2 regions of the Bacillus sp. NEAU-Y102 genome follow, and region 2 is predicted to be linked to the other one. Evidence: a T-box and tRNA genes for the amino acid it is inferred to sense, from the RefSeq annotation. Region 2 holds a T-box; the other holds one or more tRNA genes.
The links. The T-box of region 2 lies ahead of lysS (lysine--tRNA ligase). A T-box ahead of a tRNA ligase gene usually reads a tRNA of that ligase, here a tRNA-Lys.
Positions count from the first base shown of each region.

Region 1: it has a tRNA-Lys gene. The T-box ahead of lysS (lysine--tRNA ligase) is inferred to sense a tRNA for this amino acid. The anticodon was not compared.

Region 1 covers NZ_JBTWFK010000015.1:80-3,663, forward strand. The annotation lists rRNA gene rrf (5S ribosomal RNA) at 1-45, shown strand, start outside; tRNA gene ACYFX0_RS27630 (tRNA-Val) at 50-125, shown strand; tRNA gene ACYFX0_RS27635 (tRNA-Thr) at 130-205, shown strand; tRNA gene ACYFX0_RS27640 (tRNA-Lys) at 219-294, shown strand; tRNA gene ACYFX0_RS27645 (tRNA-Leu) at 309-389, shown strand; tRNA gene ACYFX0_RS27650 (tRNA-Gly) at 419-493, shown strand; tRNA gene ACYFX0_RS27655 (tRNA-Leu) at 510-598, shown strand; tRNA gene ACYFX0_RS27660 (tRNA-Arg) at 602-675, shown strand; tRNA gene ACYFX0_RS27665 (tRNA-Pro) at 686-759, shown strand; tRNA gene ACYFX0_RS27670 (tRNA-Ala) at 775-847, shown strand; tRNA gene ACYFX0_RS27675 (tRNA-Met) at 868-944, shown strand; tRNA gene ACYFX0_RS27680 (tRNA-Ile) at 949-1,025, shown strand; tRNA gene ACYFX0_RS27685 (tRNA-Ser) at 1,043-1,135, shown strand; tRNA gene ACYFX0_RS27690 (tRNA-Met) at 1,164-1,240, shown strand; tRNA gene ACYFX0_RS27695 (tRNA-Asp) at 1,244-1,319, shown strand; tRNA gene ACYFX0_RS27700 (tRNA-Phe) at 1,329-1,404, shown strand; tRNA gene ACYFX0_RS27705 (tRNA-Thr) at 1,419-1,494, shown strand; tRNA gene ACYFX0_RS27710 (tRNA-Lys) at 1,505-1,580, shown strand; tRNA gene ACYFX0_RS27715 (tRNA-Gly) at 1,594-1,664, shown strand; tRNA gene ACYFX0_RS27720 (tRNA-Ile) at 1,675-1,751, shown strand; tRNA gene ACYFX0_RS27725 (tRNA-Asn) at 1,759-1,833, shown strand; tRNA gene ACYFX0_RS27730 (tRNA-Ser) at 1,841-1,931, shown strand; tRNA gene ACYFX0_RS27735 (tRNA-Glu) at 1,937-2,008, shown strand; gene ACYFX0_RS27740 (MFS transporter) at 2,155-3,378, opposite strand.
Region 2 covers NZ_JBTWFK010000008.1:34,547-38,130, reverse strand. The annotation lists gene ACYFX0_RS20865 (class I SAM-dependent methyltransferase) at 1-92, opposite strand, end outside; partial or broken gene ACYFX0_RS20860 (SMP-30/gluconolactonase/LRE family protein) at 89-991, opposite strand; gene ACYFX0_RS20855 (DUF2197 domain-containing protein) at 1,136-1,306, shown strand; T-box leader at 1,376-1,632, shown strand; gene lysS (lysine--tRNA ligase) at 1,716-3,269, shown strand; gene ACYFX0_RS20845 (cell wall hydrolase) at 3,329-3,584, opposite strand, start outside.

The DNA.
Region 1 (3,584 bases), on a different contig from region 2:
TGGTAGTTGGGACCTTGTCCCTGTGAGAGTAGGACGTTGCCAGGCAAATGGAGGATTAGCTCAGCTGGGAGAGCACCTGCCTTACAAGCAGGGGGTCGGCGGTTCGATCCCGTCATCCTCCACCATTTAGCCGACTTAGCTCAATTGGTAGAGCAACTGACTTGTAATCAGTAGGTTGGGGGTTCAAGTCCTCTAGTCGGCACCAGTTTTAATTTTGAGAGCCATTAGCTCAGTTGGTAGAGCATCTGACTTTTAATCAGAGGGTCGAAGGTTCGAATCCTTCATGGCTCACCATTTTAATGAAATATGCGGGTGTGGCGGAATTGGCAGACGCACTAGACTTAGGATCTAGCGCCTTTGGCGTGGGGGTTCGACTCCCTTCACCCGCACTTTTAATAAAATATCTCAAACATGTCTTGCGGAAGTAGTTCAGTGGTAGAATACAACCTTGCCAAGGTTGGGGTCGCGGGTTCGAATCCCGTCTTCCGCTCCAATTTTCAATATGACATGCCGGGGTGGCGGAACAGGCAGACGCACAGGACTTAAAATCCTGCGGTGGGTGACCACCGTGCGGGTTCGACCCCCGCCCTCGGCACCATATGCGCCCGTAGCTCAATTGGATAGAGCGTTTGACTACGGATCAAGAGGTTAGGGGTTCGACTCCTCTCGGGCGCGCTTTTATTAACGGGAAGTGGCTCAGCTTGGTAGAGCACCTGGTTTGGGACCAGGGGGTCGCAGGTTCAAATCCTGTCTTCCCGATATTCCCAAAAACATGGGGCCTTAGCTCAGCTGGGAGAGCGCCTGCCTTGCACGCAGGAGGTCAGCGGTTCGATCCCGCTAGGCTCCACTTATTTTAATATCATTTATGGCGGTGTAGCTCAGCTGGCTAGAGCGTACGGTTCATACCCGTGAGGTCGGGGGTTCGATCCCCTCCGCCGCTACCATAAAGGACCTTTAGCTCAGCTGGTTAGAGCAGACGGCTCATAACCGTCCGGTCGTAGGTTCGAGTCCTACAAGGTCCACCACTAAAGGTTTATATCTCGGAGGTATACCCAAGTTCGGCTGAAGGGATCGGTCTTGAAAACCGACAGGCGGCGAGAGTCGCGCGGGGGTTCGAATCCCTCTACCTCCTCCATTTTTTCTTAAATTACATATTATATCATCGCGGGGTGGAGCAGTACGGTAGCTCGTCGGGCTCATAACCCGAAGGTCGCAGGTTCAAATCCTGTCCCCGCAACCAAATGGTCCCGTGGTGTAGTGGTTAACATGCCTGCCTGTCACGCAGGAGATCGCCGGTTCGACCCCGGTCGGGACCGCCATTTTAATAAGGCTCGGTAGCTCAGTCGGTAGAGCAGAGGACTGAAAATCCTCGTGTCGGCGGTTCGATTCCGTCCCGAGCCACCATTTTGAAGTCGCAAGCCGGCTTAGCTCAATTGGTAGAGCAACTGACTTGTAATCAGTAGGTTGGGGGTTCAAGTCCTCTAGCCGGCACCACTTTCAAAATGAGCCATTAGCTCAGTTGGTAGAGCATCTGACTTTTAATCAGAGGGTCGAAGGTTCGAATCCTTCATGGCTCACCATTTTCAATTTTATGCGGGTGTAGTTTAGTGGTAAAACAAGAGCCTTCCAAGCTCTGGTCGAGAGTTCGATTCTCTTCACCCGCTTTTCAATTATGGGCCTATAGCTCAGCTGGTTAGAGCGCACGCCTGATAAGCGTGAGGTCGATGGTTCGAGTCCATTTAGGCCCACCATAATTGTTCCGCAGTAGCTCAGTGGTAGAGCTATCGGCTGTTAACCGATCGGTCGTAGGTTCGAGTCCTACCTGCGGAGCCATATTTATAGAGAAGTACCCAAGTGGCTCAAGGGGCTCCCCTGCTAAGGGAGTAGATCGCGAACGCGGTGCGAGGGTTCGAATCCCTTCTTCTCTGCCAGAACTGGCCCGTTGGTCAAGTGGTTAAGACACCGCCCTTTCACGGCGGTAACACGGGTTCGAATCCCGTACGGGTCATACTAAAAGAGATAGCATAATCTGCTATCTCTTTTTTGTTGTGTATAGATATAGAAGAAGCTATGACAGATTATAAATAATAAGTTTAAAATAGGATTACCTTTTCTCATACATAAGAAAAGGTAATCCTATTTTTTGAATATGTTTTAACTTTCTATTGAATGTTCATCTTGTTTAATAACAACATGACTATATGCGGAGTGAAGAGTTTTGTAGCCTAAAAGTGCAATAGTTAAGGCAAGGCCTCCTGCTATAATAGCCACATTAAATCCTACATGGGCTCCAAAGTTATCAATAACTAAACCAGCTATCGCTGATCCTAGGGAGACTCCAATTCCAAGTCCTGTAATTGCCCAAGTCATTCCTTCGGTTATCTTTGATTCAGGTACGATTTTTTCCACAAGCCCCATAGTAATAATCATAGTAGGAGCGACAGATAGCCCTGCAAAGAAAACAATAACTACTAGCCAAGTAATACTGTTTACAAAAACTAGTGGCAGCATTGTTATCATGGAAAGTGTGACCGCTATTAAAAACTGATTATAGGGTGGGGTATTGAGTTTAAGAGTACCGAAAATAAGGCCTGCCAGGCATGAACCGATTGCATAGACAGAAAGTACAAAGCTAGCAGCTACTGTGTTTCCTTGCTGCTCAGCAAAAGCTACACTAACGACATCTATTGTGCCGAAGATAGTACCTATAGCAATGAGTGTGAATACTAGTACTCGCAAAGAACCAATTTTAAATACTGTTCCGTTGTTTGTAATGTCGCGAGGGTGTACAGGCGGTTCTGTGCTTTTTTGCATAGTAAATAGGCATACCCCGATTGTAAGAAAAACAGATGATAAAAGTGGCCCTGCTTCTGGGAAGAACATAACACTTAAACTGACAGATAATACAGGACCAATTATGAAGCAAATTTCGTCGACGACCGATTCGAAGGAAAATGCTGTATGCAATTTATGGGATCCGCGGTATAGTTTAGTCCAACGTGCACGTACCATAGCTGACATATTTGGCATACAACCTGCACATAAAGCGGATAGAAATAGCGTCCAATAAGGAGCTTCATATTTCGTACATAGAAGTAAGAGGATTGTAAAGAAAACGCTAATACCTGTAGTCGGAAGAAGTATGCGAGATTGCCCTAATTGATCAGCCATCCGAGAAATATGAGGAGCTAGTAAAGCTGATGATAATGTAAAGGTAGCTGCAACAGCTCCAGCAAGCCAATAGTCACCACTTACTTGAGATAACATGGTAACAATACCAATACCCATCATTGATATGGGCATACGAGCTATAAATCCTGATAATGAGAATCCTTTTGTACCAGGAGCACTGAAAATCTCACGGTAGGAATTAAACATGATAATCACCACAATATTTGACGTGTACATATACATTCTTCATTCTTTTAACTCCTCCTCTGTTTCATTAATACCTTCTATAAAAAGGGACAGTGAGTCAATGTAGGGTATAGGTAAGAAGTTATATTATCTTGTAAGCTAGAAATAATTGACATACGCACCGTATGCCAATATCATATTAACATACGGAGCGTATGTCAATTGAA
Region 2 (3,584 bases):
AGCCAAGATCCAGTTTCAAATAGTTTATATTGTTCATAGCAAAGATCGTGATATTCCTTTTCTTCTTGTCTTATGTAATCGATACGGTTCATATTGTGTCAGTTCCAATATTTTCATTACAAAATGAATAGGTGGGGCAGCCTTTAACATTTGTTTGAATTCGAAAAATACCACCAGCATGTGGATACTGTTTTAATTCGTCATCCGTCATTCTTGTTCTGGCTGTTGTAACATATAAATCAGTTAAGTTAGGCCCACCAAACGTACATGATGTTACATATAACGCAGGAATTGGAATACTTAATATTTGTTCTCCAGTAGAGGGATTCCATCTAGTTATTTTTGAACCTCCCCAATGTGCAATCCATAAACAACCTTCTTCGTCAATTGTCATACCATCAGGTAGACCTTCATTTTCAGAGAAAATGATTACATCACTTGGATTATGAATTTCTCCAGTACGTATATTATATTGATAGCGAACCACTTTTTTAGTAGGTGTATCTATAAAGTAAAGGTATGTATGATCAGGTGACCAAGCCATTCCGTTTGAAGTATTTACATGTTAAATTTTTTTCTCTACACTCAAATTATTATGTAAACAATATAAGGAACCTGCAGCATTAATACCGTATGTATCTGTAGTACCTGCCCAGAAACGACCAGCGGGATCACATTTTCCATCGTTAAAACGATTTTCTATTAAATGTTGTTCGGGGTCAAAAATATGTGTCAGTTTTTCTGTATTTACATTAATAGAATAAAAGCCGTTTTCCATAGCTAAGAGTAGTACATCCTCTAAATATGGAACAACACAGCCAATTTGTTGATTGAGAGCAATTACTCGGTTCGTATTAGCGGTAGGATTGTATATGCATAATTTTCTCTCCATAATATCAACCCAATATAAAAGTTGCTTTTTTTCATTCCAACATGGTCCTTCAGCTAAACTTGCTTTAGCATCTAAAACGAATTCTATATTACTGAACAAGATGTTCACCTCGCGTTATAAGATATTAATATAATTCGATAAGAATAGAGGTAAACCTTTTAGTCAAAGGATATTAAAATTTATAATGTAGAAAAATGACCTTCTCACAAGTGATTAAAAAAGTGTATAAACAAGGAGAGGAAAATGCATATGATGTTTTATGAAATTGTTTGCTTTTCTTGTAAGAATATATTTCGTGTTTACGAAGGTAGTGAAAAATATAAGCGATTTAAAGAGAAACCAAAAGGGGCATATTGTTGTGATGAGTGTAGCCACAAAATTCAATTAGAAGCGATAAAGAATTTTTTTAGATAATTTTACGATTTCGATTCGGAAAAGTTTGACAATAAAAGTGTTATAAATTATCATATTAAAAAACTAATATTTAAGGCATAGAAGAGAAGAGTAGTTAAGAAAGAATACGTACAGAGAGCTCTGGTAGCTGAGAAAGAGCGGTATACATCTTAACGAAAAAAGACTTGGAGCTGCGCAAGGAACTAATTTATTTAGGGATGGTGCGACGGGTTCTCCCGTTATAGAGATAGGGTATAAGCATATTTTGCCGTACCTGAAGAGGTTAATATGGTGACATATTAACAAACTGAGGTGGTACCGCGAAGCTAACAACTCTCGTCCTCAAGATGAATAATCTTGGGGGTGAGAGTTTTTTTGTTGCATAAAACTGGAAATTAGAAAACAAAAAAATAATTGAGGTGAGTAATATATGCATTGGGCGTATGAAGTAGCACATGAATTAATTAGGAAACATCCAAATAAAGAAACGTTTGTTTGTGCATCTGGAATTAGTCCGTCAGGTTCTGTTCATATTGGGAACTTTCGTGAAATCGTAACGACTTATTTCGTAGTAAGAGCACTTCAAGATTTAGGGAAAAAGACTCGTTTTATATTTTCGTGGGATGATTATGATAGGTTTAGAAAAGTTCCAAAAAATATTGATCCATCTTTTGCAAAGTATATTGGTATGCCATACTGTGATATTCCAGATCCGTATGGATGTCATAACTCGTATGCGGAGCATTTTGAAAAAGAGTTTGAAAAATCGCTTCAAGCATTTGGAATTGGAGTGGAATTTATTTATCAACATGATGAATATAGAAGCGGAAGGTATAACGAAAATATATTAGAGGCTTTGTATAAACGAAAAGATATATATGATATTTTAATGGATTTTAAAACTGGAGAGTGTAGTGAAGAAGAGCGAGAGAGCTTTTATCCAGCTACATTATATTGTGAGAGGTGCGGGAAAGATACAACAACTATTACACATTTTGATGAAGTATTAAAAACAATCCGGTATGAATGTGAATGCGGAAATGAAAAAGAGTTATCCGTATTAAATACAAATAAAATGAAACTAAATTGGAAAATCGATTGGCCGATGAGATGGATGATAGAGGAGGTTGTTTTTGAGCCGGGTGGCAGAGACCATTCATCAGAAACGGGTAGTTATAATGTATCAAAAGAAATTGCAAGGAAAATATTCAATCGTGAAGCTCCTCATTATGTTGCTTATGATTTTATTGGAATTAAAGGCAATCATGAAAAAATGTCTAGTTCTTCAGGAAATAGTATTACACCTAGTGAGTTGTTAAAAGTGTATTTACCAGAAGTAATTCTGTTTATGTTTGCAAAATATAGACCAAACGCAGCTTTTCATATCGGTCTTGATGAAGATGTGATTCGCAATTATACAGAATATGAGCGATTGAAAGATAGTTATGAAAATAAAACGCTCAAAAATGAAGATTTACTTGATGCAATTAAACTTTCTAGAGTTACTATCGGGTTTAAAGAATATCCGAAATTTAATCAAGTAGCAGGAACGTTACCATTATTAAATTTTGATTCAACTATTTTACAGGGGATATTAAAGAAAATAGATAGGAGCTATGCATTAGATGAAATGAGAGCGGTGAGTAATCGCACAGAGTATTGGATAAGAAATTTTCAATCTGAAAAATTAATTGCGGTAAATCAAGAGAGAAATACAGAGTTTTACAACACATTGGATGAAAGACAGAAAGAATGGTTAGTAGAAGTTTGCGATATACTTCGTTCTAACAAAGATTACTCTCACTTAATGGAGCAATTATATGCGATTTGTCATCATGAAAATAAAAAAATAATGAAAGAAAATCAAAAACAATTATTCACTATTATATATAAGCTCATTATGAATCAATCAAATGGTCCTCGTATACCATTATTAATACATGTAGTAGGCATAGAAAATTTCATCACACTATTAGATTTCTAAAACACAGTTAAAAGCAACGCAAGTACCAAAATTTCTAAGTACTTGCGTTGCAAATTTTACTATCGTGAATACATTTTCGGACATTCATCACCACTTGGTTCATAAAAACAATGGCTTTTAAACTGTCCTACAAATGGCTGATTATACCATTCAGGCGGACAAGCTCCAACTGGACGGAAATACCAAAGAGCCCATCGTGCAGGCCAGCGCCATTGACCTTGTAAAACTTTTCGTGCGATTTCTTTTTCTGATTCACGAGCGCGTTGATAAAAATATCCATATTGTACTGCTTCAAATCCGCCGGGGCTTTGATAT